2 regions of the Kitasatospora sp. NPDC058115 genome follow, and region 1 is predicted to be linked to the other one. Evidence: riboswitches for the same ligand, from Rfam matches in the RefSeq annotation. Region 1 holds a riboswitch; the other holds the start of a gene.

Region 1 (7,548 bases):
GAGCCCGGCCGTGATGATGCCGACGGGGAGCTCCCGGTCGGGGAGGACCGAGCGCGCCACGATGTCGCTGCCGACCAGGAGGGATGCGCCCACCAGCGCCGACACGGGCAGCAGGACAGCGTGGCGCGGTCCGCAGACGAGGCGGACCACGTGCGGGACGACCAGGCCGAGGAACCCGATCACGCCGGTCTGGGCGACCAGGCACGCGGTCACCAGCGCTGCGGTGGCGACGAGGACCCAGCGGGTGCGCTCGACGTGGACGCCGAGGGAGCGGGCGGCGGTCTCGCCGAACGCGAAGGCGTCCAGGTCGCGGGCCGAGGAGGCCAGGACCGTGATGCCGATCAGCGCGACCGCGGTCAGGAGGACGGCGGTGGGCCATCGCACGCCGGCGACCGAGCCCAGCGTCCACTCCATGACGCCGCGCGCCGCGTTGCGGTCCCCGAGGACCAGCACGACGAACGAGGTGTAGGCCCCGCACATCTGGCCCACGGCGATGCCGGCGAGCACGGTCCGGGTGGTCGGCAGCGTCCGGGTGCGCGCGGCGGCCAGGGCCAGCACGACGACGGCCGCGAGCAGGGCACCGGCGAACGCGGCGATCGCCACCGCGCCGGTGCCCACGGCGCCGGACACGCCGACGCCGAGGACGATCACGGTGACCGCGCCGGCGGCGGCCCCGTCCGAGATCCCGAGCAGGAAGGGGTCGGCCAGGTCGTTGCCGGTCAGGGTCTGCAGCACGGCGCCGCAGACCGCGAGGCCGGCGCCGGTCGCGGCCGCTCCCAGCACCCGGGGCAGCCGCAACTGCCAGACGATCTGGTCGTCCAGCAGCGTCACGTGCGGGTCGCCCAGTCCGAGACGGCGCACCACGACCTCGAACACCGTCCGGACCGGCTCGTGCTGCGAGCCGACGGCCAGACCGAGGAGCATGGTGGCCAGGAGCAGGGCGGCGGCGACGGCCAGGGCCGCCACCGTGCGGCCCGGACCGGCGGGCCGCACGGCGGGGCGGGGTGCGGCGGTCATGAACCCGGGCGCAGCAGGCCCAGCCCGGCCGACACCCGGGCGGCGCCGTCGGCGAGCAGCACGCCGGGCGTCGACTCCGAGAACGGCACCACCACGAAGGCCTTGCGCTGCACGGCGGTGAGCCTGCTCAGCACCGGGTCGTTCTCCAGGTAGTCGATCTTGGACCGGGCGGTGTCCCAGTCGGCGTCCGCGAGCACGATGGCGTCCGGATCCGCGGCGACGACCTTCTCCCAGCTCACGCTCTGCCAGGCGCCGGGCAGGTCCGCGAAGACGTTGCGGGCGCCCACGGCGTCGAGCACCAGCTGCGGCCCGCCGTGGCCGGCGCCGACGTACGGCGCCTTGGTGTCCGAGTCGAACCACAGGACCTTCAGGTCCTTGCCCGCGGCCGTCGCCCTGAACCCGGCCAGCTGCTTCTCCTGCTCCCGCTGGATGGCGGCGGCCCGCTCCGGGACGCCGAACACCCTGGCGACGTCGTTCAGTTCGCCCCACATCGCCTGCCAGGTCGTCGGCGGCACCTGGCTCTTGTCCGTGCAGCCGAACGGGGACAGGTACGACGGCATGCCCTGGCCGCGCAGCTCCTCCCGGCTGCCCGCGACCTTCTCGGTGAACGCGCTGGAGTAGGAGGCGTAGAGGAAGTCGGGACGGGCCGCGAGGAGCTTCTCCTTCGTCGGGTAGTCCTCGGAGAGCACCGGAACGGAGTCGTAGGCCGCCTTCCACTTCTCCGGGACGGCGTTGTCGAGATAGGCGGTACCGGCCATCCGGGACTCCAGGCCGAGGGCCAGGGCGACCTCGGTGGCCCCCTGGTTGAGCGTCACCAGCCGCTCGGGCGGCGCGCCGACCGTCACGGTGGTCCCGCAGTTGACCAGGCTGACCGGCTCGGCACTTCCGCCCGTCGCCGTGGACGCGACGGGCGCGGGGGCGCCCGCGCAGGCACCGAGCACGCCGGTGAAAAGGACGGCCGCGACCGCCCGGCCGGCACGTACCCGACCTGCGGGGCGTGCGGAACGTATGGACACAAACGGGTACGGCAAAGCGCGGGGCACGTGTTCTCCAAAACCCTCGTGGAACATGTCGCGCCGTGGCCGGTCTCCTGGCTTCCGCATCGACGCACCGCAGCCGACCTTCCCGGGGGGCTCTTCGAGCCGTCCCAGTGGCCCTGACCGCTGGCGAAGCCGGTCAGCGAGGGCCGCGGTACTCCGCGGCAACAGTGGCGAGGGCCGCACCGGACTCGAACCGGTTTCCCGAACACCACGGCGATGGCAAGGTATCAGGCGTGGTCAGGTCGGTGCCGACCGGCTGCCCGAGGACACCGTCCTGGCGCCGGCCGCGCAGCGCCCCCACGCCCACGTGCCGAGCACCCCTCCGCGCGCCTTCGCGCTGCCGCTGCTGCGCGAGGCCGGCCTGACGCTCTCCACCGACCTGCACAACCGGGACGGCGTCAACACCCACCACGAGCCGCTCGCCCAGGCGGCGGACCTCGTCCTCGCCTCGACGACGGCCCTCGCGGATCCCGGGCGGACCATGCGCCGGATCGTCGAGCGCGGCCGGGCCCGGACGGTCGTCGCCTCGGCGGCCGGCGACGCCGTCGGCCGTGACGAACTCCTCGCCCGCGCCGCGGCACTCGACGCAGCGGACGGCGGAAGCCCATGACGGACGCAGCGCGCGGCCACGACGTGCGCGCCCTCGGCGGTGGCCGGTGCCGGGGGCCAGGGGAGGGTGGTGACGTCGCGGGCCGCGGTGCGGGCCGCACCCGCCGGGCGAGATCGTCGGCCGGGTCGTTGTCGTGGCAGCGCGGCGCGGTGTCCGTCGGGGGCGGGACGGTCGCGACCGCCGGCGGTGGGAGCAGGCGGACGGCTCCGTGAGGTGCCGTTGAGCGGCAGGGGTCCGCCCCTGGCCCGTTCACCGCCGGATGCGGATCGCCGAGGCCCGCCGAGCTCACCCGAACGGTGCGCCGGCGGGCCGAAGGCGACTTGGCGTCAGAAGAGGTTCCGCCCGGGTCACGTCACCGGCAGACAGACGGCGTAGACCATGTAGGAGCCGCTGGTGCCTGCCGAGTTGTTGAAGGACACCGTCCACATGTTCGCGGCGGACGGGTAGGACTCGTACAGCTGGGCCGTGAGGTTGTTGCCGCCGAGGGGCGTCCGCAGCCCACCGCCCGTGATGACGGTACCTGCCGGACAGGCCGTGGTTCCCGTGTTGAGTCCGGAGGTCAGGGTGTGGGTCGTCTGGATGATCTGGGTCGGCAGGGTCGGCCCCGCAGGTCCGGCAGGTCCGACGGGGCCGACCGGACCGGCGGGGCCGACCGGTCCGGCCGGTCCGACGGCTCCGGCAGGTCCGACCGGGCCGGCAGGTCCCACAGGTCCGGCAGGGCCCTGTGGTCCGGCGGGTCCTGCCGGTCCGGCCGGTCCCTGCGGTCCTGCCGGGCCCTGAGGTCCGGGAGGTCCCGGAGGGCCCGGCTTCCCGGACGAGCAGCTGTGCGGGCAGCCGCCCCCTCCCCGGTGGTCGGTCTCGTCACCGGCCTCCGCCTGGGGTGTCACGAATCCGGTCAGCAGTGTGGCGGCCAGCACCGACAGGGCGACGTTCCGCAGCAGGGTCAGGTGTTTCCGTCGCAATCCATCCTCCGTGAGTTCCTCGAATTCCGATCCCGTTCGTACACCGCACATGGCGGTGGCCGGGGCACAATACCCATGTGAACACGCCTGAGAAGGCCGCGCGAGCAAGGAGATCCCTTTGGGGATCCGACCGAACCCGAGAAGCTGACACGGTGTCCGATGGGTCCGGGGACGTCGTACCAGCGGCTCGCCGGCGGACCGCCATTGACTCGCTGACGGTGGGTCGATCTGCGGCGACCTCCGTCATCGGCGGTCACCCGTTCCCGGTTCTCCTGAGATGCGGGAGGAGCTCGCGGGGACTACGCCGGGCGGTCATCGGCATGGGGATGTGATCGGTTTTCCTGCCGGACGGCCTTTCCCGCCCACCGGATTTCCACGCACTCGACCGGTGCGTCCTGGTGCTGTGCAAACGGCGCCGAGCCGCATCCCGCCGGACCGGTCAGGCGTCGGCCGACCTCGGCATGCCGACCCTCGGCCCGCCACCGGATGGGGCACACCCATCCGCCGACCAGGGCCACCGCCCGTCGGCACGGCACGGCACGGCAGGCACCGCGCCGCCCGGCCGGGCAGCCGCGGCCTCTGACCGGGCTCCGACAAATTCGCTGTCCGGCGGCCGGAGCCCCGTGATACACAACCGTCGTGCAAAAAATCTTGGAGTTCCCCGAGGTCCTGCGGCTGATCGAGGACCGCTCGGCCGCGTTCCGCGCCGCGATCGCGTCCGCCCCCGACCTCGACGTCCAGGTCCCCGGATGCCCGGAGTGGACGCTGCGCGAACTGGCGCAGCACCTCGGCGACGGCCGCCGCCGTCAGGCCGCCGTCGTCGCGGCGGGCCCGGGTGCCGAGCCCCCGGCGAGGACGGACCCGAAGGGCGCCCCGACCGCGCCCCGCGACCGGGAGGCCCTGGACGCCTGGCTCGCCGAGTCGACCGAGCTCATGCTCGCCGCGCTGCGCGAGGCCGGCCCGGACCGCGGCTGCTGGACGTGGTGGGGCCGCTCGCAGGCCCCGGAGACCAGCGGAGCCCTGGCCCGGCACCAGATCCAGGAGATCGCCGTCCACACCTACGACGTCCGGCTCACCCTGGGCGCCGCACAGCCGTTGCCGACGGACGTCGCGGTCGAGGGCGTCGACGAGTTCCTGACGACCGTCTCGGCGACGACCGTCCCGTGGCCGTTCAAGCCGGCGACCATCGACCTGCACGCGACCGAGGGCGGCTCCTGGCGTCTGACCCTCGACGCCGACGGCGTGCGCTGCGACGACCTCGCCGCCGACGCGGCGCCGGGTGACCTGGTGATGCGAGGCGCAGCGAGCGACCTGGTCCTGTACTTCTACGACCGCATCCCGCTCGACCGCCTGGACAACACCGGCGACACCGAGCCGATGGAGCAGCTCGCGGAGTGGGACCCGAACGCGTAGCGCGCGGGACGCGTCGGCCGGTGGTGCCCGCGCTCCTGCGGGCGCCACCGGGCCGACGGCGCCCGGTGCGGGGCCGTCACGGGGACAGCCACTCGCCGAAGAGGGGCGCGAGGCCGTTGCCGCCCTCCGCGCACGCGAACGTCCCCGGGCAGCACCGTTCCCACCCGGTGGGCGTGGCCAGCAGGGCCAGCCGCGACCACCGGGTCGCGGAGGGGGAGGACCGGTGGAGCCGGAGCCCGAGCTCCGGCACCGTCACGTCGTCGGCGGTCGGGGAGGAGGGGCGGGCCGATCCCGGCAGGACGGAGACGACGTCCGCGGCGGGGTGCCCGAACAGGTCCACGCCGTCCCAGACCACGGGGTGCTCCCCCCTCGGGCCCGGGCGCGCGCCGGCCTCGACGATCACCTGGGCGAGGCCGTCGGCGCGGCCCGGACCGCCGCCGGCGACGGTCAGCGCGAGATCACCGAAGACCCCGACCGTGTTCCAGGCCGGGTCGAAGAGGATTCCGGCGAGCCACGCGTCGTGGGCGTCCCGCAGCGATGCGAAGTCGGCGCGGGCCGGCGCCGCGCACTGCCGCGCCCGGTGGCTCCCGGGCGTCGCCGCGAGCATCGCGGAGGCCTCCTGGGGCGTCGTCCCGAACCCGAGCGTCCCGGCCCCGTCCGGCAGGGTGACGCCGGTCCCCGGCAGCAGTTCCAGCATCGGGCCATTATGCCCGGCGACCGCGCGGGACCGGCCGGTGCCTAGGATGCCCCCTGAATCACTCCGGCCGCGGTGGACGCCGATCCGGGCGCCGCCTGTTCGCGCGACGGGCCGGCACCACAGGAAGGCGGAACGTCTCGCATGAAGGCCCTTGAGCACGCCCACTTCGGGCACGTGGACACCGGTGCGCTCCGCGACACCGACATCATCTGGCGGGGCACCTCGCAGGTGGGGGACGACGAGGTCGAGGTCCTGCTGTGGGCCGGGCCGTCCAGTGCGCCGGACGCCGGGGAGCTGGACGATCTCGCCGCGTGCCTCACCGGCCTGCCGGCGCTCGACGCGGCCGCGCGTGCGGCTCTGCGAACGTACCTGGACGGGGACCGCTCCTTCGTCGACTTCCACCTGGAGGAGCTGGAGGGCAGCGGGGCGGCCGGCCGTCTCGTCCGGGAGGCGGCGGGCGACGAGGTCGGGACGGCGGCCTTCGTCGCGGCCATGCGTCTGAACGGCGTCGGGCTGTGGCTGGGCGGGGTGTCCGACCGGCCGCCGGTCGTCCTGGACTACGTGTTCGAACCCGATCTCAGCGACCAGATACTCGCCGTCGGAGCGACCCGGCACGGGGCGGTGGCATCCGTCGACTGGGAGAGCTGACGGTCCGCTCAGCTCTCGCGCGAGGCGGCGTGCCGCCGGGCGGGTGCGGTGCGGCCGTGGCGGTCGGCTTCCTCGGCGGTGGCGTGGACGGGGAAGAGGGGTGCGGCGTCGGTGAGGTCCAGCACCCGGCGGGCCATCGGGCAGGGGGCGATCAGGACGAGGGGGATCCCGGCGGCCAGGGCCCTGCGGCGGGTGATGAGGAGCAGGTTGAGGCCGCTGGAGGTGAAGAGCCCCACGTCGGCGAGGTCGACGGCCAGCACCGCCGGACCCTGGTCGAGCGCCAGGTGCAGGACCTCCGCGGCCTCGGCCTCGCTGTCCATGCTCAGATCGCCGGAGAAGCGGCAGACCACGGTCTCCCCGACCCGGACGGTTTCGGACTTCAGCCACGGACTCACGGCCGGCCCTCCCTCGGGCCCGCGCCCGGCGCCCCGCCGGCGGCGGCCGTGACGGGTGCGTCGGCCCAGGCGTCGGCGAGGCGCTCCAGTCCCTGCCACAGGTCCAGCGCGGCGTCCCTCAGGTGCACGGCGGCGGGGCTGTCCGCCTCGGCGGCGACCAGGTAGGCGTCGATGCCGGTGACGGAGTGCCGCAGCCGTCGGCGCAGCGGCTCGACCTCGCCGGCGTGGTCGCCGTGCTCGCGGGGCACACCGATGCGCTCGGTGAGGAACGCGGCGAGCCGTTCCAGTTCGTGCCGGGTCATCTGGGTCACGGGACCAACTCCCGGGAGGGCTCCGCGCGACGGTGGCTGCGCGGGCGGTGCGGGTCTTGACGTGCCTCCACTGTTCGCCCCCGGGCAATGCCTGTCAACCATTGCACGAAAATAGTGTCGTGTTTTGATCGTCGTGAATCGCCGGACGTATAATCGGCCCATGGACGACGGCACCCCTCTCGCGCGGCAGTGGACGTTCCTGACCAATCACGCCCGCGTGCTCGTCCAGATCGCCCGCGACCCCGGCATCCGGGTGCGTGACCTCGCCGCCCAGTGCCTGCTCACCGAGCGCGCCGTCCAGCGGATCATCGTCGACCTCGAAGAGGCCGGCTACCTCAGTCACCAGCGCAACGGCCGCACCAATCACTACACGGTGATCGACAGCAAGCAGCTGCGTCATCCCGCGGACTCGGGCCCGACCCTCGCCGAGCTCCTCTCGGTCCTGCTGCGCTGAA
Region 2 (7,548 bases), on a different contig from region 1:
GCTCGTGCCGGTCCGAGGCGACCCGGTTGAGGATCACCCCGGCCAGCCGCACCTGCGGGTCCCAGGAGGCGAAGCCGTGCACCAGCGCCGCCACCGACCGGGACTGCGAGGAGGCGTCCACGACCAGCACCACCGGCGCCCGCAGCAGCTTCGCCACGTGCGCGGTGGACGCCAGCTCGCCGCGCCCGGAGGCGCCGTCGAACAGCCCCATCACGCCCTCGACCACCGCGACGTCCGCCCCGGCGGCGCCGTGCAGCAGCAGCGGGGCGATCCGCTCCGGCCCGCACATGAACGCGTCCAGGTTGCGGCCCGGGCGCCCGGCGGCCAGCCCGTGGTAGCCCGGGTCGATGTAGTCCGGGCCGACCTTGTGCGGCGAGACGGCCAGCCCGCGCGCGGTCAGCGCGGCGATCAGACCGGTGGCGATGGTGGTCTTCCCGGCGCCCGAGGAGGGCGCCGCGACGACGAGACGGGGGATGTCCATGCGGTTCTCAGTGCTCTCCGGCTACCACTCGATGCCGCGCTGGCCCTTGCGGCCGGCGTCCATCGGGTGCTTGACCTTGGTCATCTCGGTCACCAGGTCGGCGAACCCGGTCAGCGCCTCCGGTGCGTACCGGCCGGTGATGACGACATGCTGGCTGCCCGGGCGGTCCTTCAGCACGGCCACCACCTCCTCCGGGTCGACCCAGCCCCAGTGCATCGGGTAGGTGAACTCGTCCAGCACGTAGAAGCGGTAGGTCTCGGCGGCGAGGTCGCGCTTGACCTGCTCCCAGCCCTCCTTGGCCGCCGCCTCGCTGTCCATCTCCATCGCGCCGGTGCGCTGGATCCAGGACCAGCCGGACCCCATCTTGTGCCAGGCGACGGTGCCGCCCTCGCCGGAGGCGCCGAGCACCCGCAGCGCGTTCTCCTCGCCCACCTTCCACTTGGCGGACTTCACGAACTGGAACACCCCGACCGGCCAGCCCTGGTTCCAGGCGCGCAGCGCCATGCCGAAGGCGGCGGTGGACTTGCCCTTCCCGGGGCCGGTGTGCACGGCGGTGATCGGCAGGGTACGGCGCTGACGGGTCGTCAGGCCGTCGTCGGGGACGCTCTCGGGGACACCCTTGGGCATGTCGGCTCAGGCCGCCTTTCGCGCTGCGTTGGTGGTCGGACGGTTCTCGCGGACGAGCGAGGCGACGCCGTCGGCGCGCAGCTCGTCCAGGGTCACGGCGGTGGCCCGCAGCCGGGTGGCCAGGGTGCGCGCCAGGCCGAGCCGGACCGGGCCGGACTCGCAGTCCAGCACCACGCTCGCCACGCCCTGCGCGGCCAGCAGCCCGGCCGCCCGGTGCGCCTGCGCGACGGCGTCCCGGCCGCCGCCGGTGGCCCGGCCGTCGGTCACCACGACCAGCAGCGGGCGGCGGTCCGGGTCGCGCAGCCGCTCGACCCGCAGCACCTCGTGGGCCCGCAGCAGGCCGGCCGCCAGCGGGGTGCGCCCGCCGGTGGGCAGCGACTCCAGCCGGGCCGCGCCGACCTCCACCGAGGAGGTGGGCGGCAGCGCCAGCTCGGCCGAGGCGCCCCGGAAGGTGATCATGCCGATCTTGTCGCGGCGCTGGTAGGCGTCCATCAGCAGCGACAGCACCGCGCCCTTGACGGCGGTCATCCGCTGCCGGGCCGCCATCGAACCGGAGGCGTCCACCACGAACAGCACCAGGTTGGACTCCCGGCCCTGGCGCACCTGCTCGCGGAAGTCGTCCTTGTGCAGCACCAGCGCGCGCGAGGACCGCCCGCGCGCCACCTGGTGCGGGGCGGCGGCGCGCAGCGTGGCGCTCAGGTGCAGCCGGGCGAGCCGGCCGCGCGGGCGGCGGGCCCGGACGGTGTGGCCGCCGTCGGTCTCGGCGGGGGAGCGGCGGCCCTCGGCGCCGCGCCCGGTGCCGTCCACCGCGAACAGCCGGGTGCGGTACGGGTCGCCGGCCGCGACCGGCGCCGACTCCCGGGCGGGGGAGGGGTGCTGCGCCGGGACGGGCTGCGGGGCGGCGCCGTCCTGCCCGTCGGCCGGGCCGGCCGACTCCAGCGGCGGGCCGTCGGGGCCGGAGGGCTCCGGCGCGCCGCCGCCACCGCCGCCGTCGGGGCCGCCGTCCTGCGGGCCGTCGCCGTCCGGACCGCCCTCCGGACCGCCCTCCGGGCCCGGGTCGTCCCCGGGGCCCTCGGCGTCCTCCGGCGCGGGTCGGGGCTCCTGCTCCTGCTCCTGCTCGGCCTGCTCCTCCAGCACCCGGTCGAGCTGCTCCTCGTCCAGCCCGGGCGCGTCGAACGGGTTGCGCCGCCGGCGGTGCGGCAGCGCCAGCCGGGCGGCCGTGCGGACGTCCTCCGTCAGGACCTCGGTGCGCCCCGCCCAGGCGGCCAGCGCGACGGCGGTGCGCGCCATCACGATGTCCGCGCGCAGCCCGTCCACCTCGAACGCCGCGCAGACGGCGGTGATCCGGCGCAGCGCCGCGTCGGTCAGCTCCACCTCGGGCAGCAGCTCGCGCGCGGCGGTGATCCGGTCCGCCAGCGCGCGCTCGTCCTCGGTGAAGCGGGCGGCGAACGCGGCCGGGTCGGCGTCGTGGGCCAGCCGGCGGCGCACCACCTCGGCGCGCTCGGCCGGCTCCCGGGTCGCGGCGATCTCCACCGTCAGGCCGAACCGGTCGAGCAGCTGCGGCCGCAGCTCGCCCTCCTCCGGGTTCATCGTGCCGACCAGCAGGAAGCGCGCCGCGTGCCGCACCGAGACGCCCTCGCGCTCCACGTAGGAGCGGCCCATCGCGGCGGCGTCCAGCAGCAGGTCCACCACGTGGTCCTGGAGCAGGTTCACCTCGTCGATGTAGAGCACGCCGCGGTGCGCCCGGGCGAGCAGGCCCGGCTCGTAGGCCTTGACGCCCTCGGCGAGCGCCCGCTCCAGGTCCAGCGAGCCGACGATGCGGTCCTCGGAGACGCCGACCGGCAGCTCGACCAGCCGGGCCGGACGCTCGGAGGAGGCCGGGGTGCCGGTGTGCGCGCCGTCCGGGCACTGCGGGTCCGGCGCCGCCGGGTCGCAGGCGAAGCGGCAGTCGTCGACGGTCGTGATGGACGGCAGCAGCCCGGCCAGCGCGCGCACCATGGTCGACTTGGCGGTGCCCTTCTCGCCGCGCACCAGCACCCCGCCGACGGCGGGGGAGACGGCGTTCAGCAGCAGGCCGAGCCGCAGGTCGGCCATGCCGACGATCGCGGTGAACGGGTATCGGACGTCACTCATGCATGCTCCCAGGGGCCCCGGGCGCAAGGAACGGCAGCGATCCGGCCGCCGGCACCCCGCCCTCGATCAGCTTCCACAACGCGTCGGTGTCCGCGTGCTCCTCGATCAGCTCGCCCAGCCGGTCCAGCCGGGCCTCCCGCGCGGCCGCGAAGGAGGTGTCCGGCGCCGGCACGAACGCCCGGCCGGCGGCCGCCGCGACCTCGCGCAGCAGCGCGCGGCGGAAGCCGTCGTTCTCCAGCGCCCCGTGCCAGGTGGTTCCCCACACCTGGCCCGCCCGGCACCCGTCGAGGAAGGGCTCGCCGCCCTCGACCGTGACGATGCCGTGGTGGATCTCGTAGCCCTCGACCCGCTCCCCGTACGCCTCGCCGACCGGCCGGGCGAGCACCTTCTCCGCGCCGAACCGCACCCGGGTCGGCAGCAGCCCGAGGCCGTCCACCGCGCCCGCCCCCGACTCGACCTCGTCCACGATCGAGTGCGCCAGCATCTGGTAGCCGCCGCAGACGCCGAGCAGCGGCTGCCCGGCCGCCGCCCGGGCCCTCAGCACCGGCTCCAGGCCGCGTTCGCGCAGCCAGGCGAGGTCCGCGACGGTGGCCCGGGTACCGGGCAGCACGACGAGGTCGGCGTCGGCCAGTTCCTCCGGGCGGGTGGCCCAGCGGACCAGCACGCCGGGCTCCTGGGCGAGCGCGTCCAGGTCGGTGAAGTTGGACAGCCGGGGGAAGCGCAGCACGGCCACCCGCAGCACGTCCGCGCCGAGCGGGCCGCGCGCGGCCGTCCGGTCGACGACGGTGGACAGGTCGAGCGAGTCCTCGGCGTCCAGCCACAGGTCCGCCAGCATCGGCAGGGTGCCGAGCACCGGACGGCCGGTCAGCTCGCGCAGCATCTCCAGGCCCGGCGCGAGCAGCCGCGCGTCGCCGCGGAACTTGTTGACGAACCAGCCCGCCACATGCCGCTGGTCCTCGGCCGACAGCAGCGCCAGCGTCCCGTACATCGCCGCGAACACCCCGCCGCGGTCGATGTCGCCGACCACCACGACCGGCAGGCCGGCGGCGGTGGCCAGGCCCATGTTGGCGATGTCGCGGTCGCGCAGGTTGATCTCGGCGGGCGATCCCGCGCCCTCGCAGACCACCACGTCGAAGCGCCGGCGCAGGTCCGCCAGGCACTCCAGGGCGCGTTCCAGCAGCACCGGCTTGCGCTCGCGGTAGTCCAGCGCGCCGACCTCGGCGACCGGCCGGCCCAGCAGCACCACCTGGCTGCGGCCGTCGGCCCCGGGCTTGAGCAGCACCGGGTTCATCGCCGCCTCCGGCTCCACCCGGGCCGCCTGCGCCTGCATCGCCTGCGCGCGGCCGATCTCGGCGCCGTCGGCGGTGACGAAGGAGTTCAGCGACATGTTCTGCGCCTTGAACGGCGCGACCGCGACACCCTGCCGGGCCAGCCAGCGGCAGATGCCCGCGGTGACCACGCTCTTGCCGGCGTCCGAGGTCGTCCCGGCGACCAGCAGCGCCTTGCTCATGCCCCACTCCTCCGCATCCCGCCCAGGGCCGCCCGGAGCAGCAGGTGCCCGGCGACCGTCGTACCCAGGGCCAGCGCGCTCACCCGCCGGGAGAGCACACAGGCCCGTTCGATGTCGTCCACCCCGACCGGCCGCAGCTCCCCGCCCAGCACGGGGCGGTGCTCCACCCGCTCGCCGTAGTGCAGCGTCCCGCCGAGGCGCACGCCCACCGCGCCGGCGAACGCCGACTCGGCCTGACCGGCGTTCGGGCTGGGGTGCGCCGAGCCGTCGCGCCGCCAGACCCGCCAGGCGGTGCGCGGTTCGGGGGCGGCGGCCACCGTCAGCAGCGCGGTCAGCCGCGCGCCGGGCCAGCCCGCCACGTCGTCCAGCCGCGCCGAGGCCCAGCCGAACCGGGCGTAGCGGGGCGAGCGGTGACCGACCATCGCGTCCAGGGTGTTCACCGCGCGGAACGCCAGCAGGCCCGGGGTGCCCGCGAGGCCGCCCCAGACCAGGGCGTTGACCACGGCGTCGGCGGTGTTCTCGGCCACCGACTCGACGACCGCGCGGGCCAGCTGCTGCTCGTCCAGCGCGCTCGGGTCGCGTCCGCACAGGTGCGGCAGCCGCTCCCGGGCCGCCGTCAGGTGGCCGGCCGCCAGCGAACGGCCGATGGTGCGGGCCTCCCGGGTCAGCGAGGTGCCGCCGAGCACCGTCCAGGTCGCGGCGGCGGCGAGGGCGGCCCGGGCGGGCGGGCGGCGGGCCAGCAGCCGGTCGGCGGCGAGGGCGCCGGCCGCGACGGTGCCCACGGCCAGGGCGGTGAAGGCGGTGCCGACGCCGCGGTGGTCGCGCCAGAGCAGGCGTTCCAGCCGGGCGGCGGCGGTGCCGAAGCCGGCCACCGGGTGGCCGCGGCGCGGGTCGGCGAACCGGGCGTCGGCCAGGTACCCGGCCACCGCGCCGGCGCCGAAGGCGGCGGCCCGGGTCAACGGGCGCACGGCAGGGCGCAGCATCGCGTGCGTGTCCTCACTCAGGGTCCGCGCCCTGGATCGACGAACCGGCGGCGAGAGTCTCCTGGCTTCCGGGTCGAACGCACCTCCCGGGCCTTCCAGCGGCTTCTGACGGCCCGCCGTGGCGTGTTCCGGTCGTGCTCCCCGGTGACAGTGGCGGGACCGCGCCGGACTCGCACCGGCTTCCTCTGCATGCCTCCGTATTGGCTGAAGGATCCCATCACGGGCCCGAACCGGGAGTCAACCGAGGTCGTCGGGGGTGTTGGTCACACGCCGGGCCGCCCCGCCGCAGCCATGTGATTTTCCTCCCGGAACTACCCGTACGGCCGTGTCCTGCTGGCCTCCCCCCGCCCGCGCGAGTGGACTGAGGGTGGGTCGGGACAGCGAGACCGGAGACCGAGCCAGACACCGAGCACCGGGGAGCGAGTATGCGTTGGGGAATCGCGGCCACCGTGGCGGCCGCCGCCGTCGGCACCGGGGCCGCCGTCCTGGTGATCGGCCGCCGGGCGTCCGAGCGGATGGTCCGCCCGGCCGGGGCCGCCCGCGTCCGGACCGGCCCGGTGCTCGTCCAGGCCCTCGGCGCGGGGCGGGTCACCTTCACCCGCACGCCGGTGAGCGAGCGCCCCGGCCGCTGGGCCGTCGAGTGGGGCGAGGACGGTCACGCGGTCGTCGAGGAGGTCCTGCACAGTGACGAGAAGGGGGTCACCCGCCGGCTGGTGCGCGCGGACCGGGGCACCCTCGCCCCCGGCACCGAGGTCCGCTTCACCCCCCGGGTCCACCTCGGCGACCCGGGCCGGGCGCTCGGGCTGCCGTTCGCCGAGACCGCCGTCGAGGGCGAACTCGGCGCGATGCCCGCGTGGCGGCTGGACGGCAAGCGCGGCACCTGGGTGGTCCTGGTGCACGGCCCGGACGCCGACCGGACCCAGGCCCTGCCCGTCCTCCCCGAGCTGCAGCGCCTCGGCCTGCCCGCCCTGGTCGTCACCTACCGCGGTGACGCCGGCGCCCCGGCCTCCCCGGACGGCCTCGGCCACTTCGGCGAGACCGAGTGGCGGGACGTCGAGGCGGCGGTGCGCACCGCCCTGGACGCCGGCGCGGGCCGGGTGGTGCTCCACGGCTGGTCGCTCGGCGCCACGATGGCCCTGCAGACCGCCGCCCGCTCGGACCTCGCCCCCTCGATCAGCAGCCTGGTCCTGGACTCGCCGGTGCTGGACTGGCCGGCCACCGCCCGCCGGGACGCCGCCCGCTCCGGCTTCCGGGGCGCGGCCGCCGAACTGGGCGCGCTCGCGGCGCAGGGCCGCACCGGCGTGGATCTGGCCGACTTCGCCCGCATCGCCGAGGGGACCGACCTGCGGGTGCCGACCCTGGTGCTGCACGGCCCGGACGACCCGGTGGCCCCGTTCGCGGCGGCCGAGCGCCTCGCCCGCCGCCGACCGGACGTGGTCAACCTCCAGGCCTTTCCCGGGGGTGATCACGCCGCGCTCTGGAACACCGCCCCCGACCGCTACGCCGAGACCCTGCGCCGCTGGCTCACTCCGTTCTGCTGAGCCGTTCCGATCCCCCCCTCGCGCGGAATTCCGCGGCGCACCCGTTCTTCGTGGCATGGACCCGCCACAAAGATCAGGCCAGTCGGTTTGGCCTCTGTTGCCCGATCTTGTCGAGCCCCCGCGCCCCCCGCCCGCCCCGCGCGGACAACCGGATGTGACAGATGGCCGGTACAAGGGGAAGACTGCTCGACGTGACGTCTCGGAATCCGCGCGACCGTGATGCCCCGCTCCCGCCGACGATCGGTACCGGTGCGACGGTGACCCGTCTCCCCG

Evidence for each region. A riboswitch is a leader RNA that binds a small molecule or an ion and turns the genes downstream of it on or off. The one in region 1 is predicted to bind cobalamin.
Region 2: another riboswitch for cobalamin. It lies ahead of ACFVVL_RS21845 (cobalamin biosynthesis protein); the one in region 1 lies ahead of ACFVVL_RS31055 (ABC transporter substrate-binding protein).

What each region holds. Positions count from the first base shown of each region.
Region 1 covers NZ_JBHVTL010000036.1:78,982-86,529, forward strand. The annotation lists gene ACFVVL_RS31050 (FecCD family ABC transporter permease) at 1-1,017, opposite strand, end outside; gene ACFVVL_RS31055 (ABC transporter substrate-binding protein) at 1,014-1,958, opposite strand; cobalamin riboswitch at 2,080-2,285, opposite strand; gene ACFVVL_RS31060 (hypothetical protein) at 2,365-2,667, shown strand; gene ACFVVL_RS31065 (hypothetical protein) at 3,015-3,374, opposite strand; gene ACFVVL_RS31070 (maleylpyruvate isomerase N-terminal domain-containing protein) at 4,269-5,042, shown strand; gene ACFVVL_RS31075 (hypothetical protein) at 5,119-5,739, opposite strand; gene ACFVVL_RS31080 (DUF2004 domain-containing protein) at 5,881-6,387, shown strand; gene ACFVVL_RS31085 (STAS domain-containing protein) at 6,396-6,782, opposite strand; gene ACFVVL_RS31090 (hypothetical protein) at 6,779-7,093, opposite strand; gene ACFVVL_RS31095 (helix-turn-helix transcriptional regulator) at 7,254-7,547, shown strand.
Region 2 covers NZ_JBHVTL010000020.1:76,145-83,692, reverse strand. The annotation lists gene ACFVVL_RS21865 (cobyrinate a,c-diamide synthase) at 1-481, opposite strand, end outside; gene cobO (cob(I)yrinic acid a,c-diamide adenosyltransferase) at 503-1,108, opposite strand; gene ACFVVL_RS21855 (putative cobaltochelatase) at 1,115-3,241, opposite strand; gene ACFVVL_RS21850 (cobyric acid synthase) at 3,234-4,751, opposite strand; gene ACFVVL_RS21845 (cobalamin biosynthesis protein) at 4,748-5,734, opposite strand; cobalamin riboswitch at 5,768-5,947, opposite strand; gene ACFVVL_RS21840 (alpha/beta hydrolase family protein) at 6,160-7,275, shown strand; gene ACFVVL_RS21835 (hypothetical protein) at 7,437-7,548, shown strand, end outside.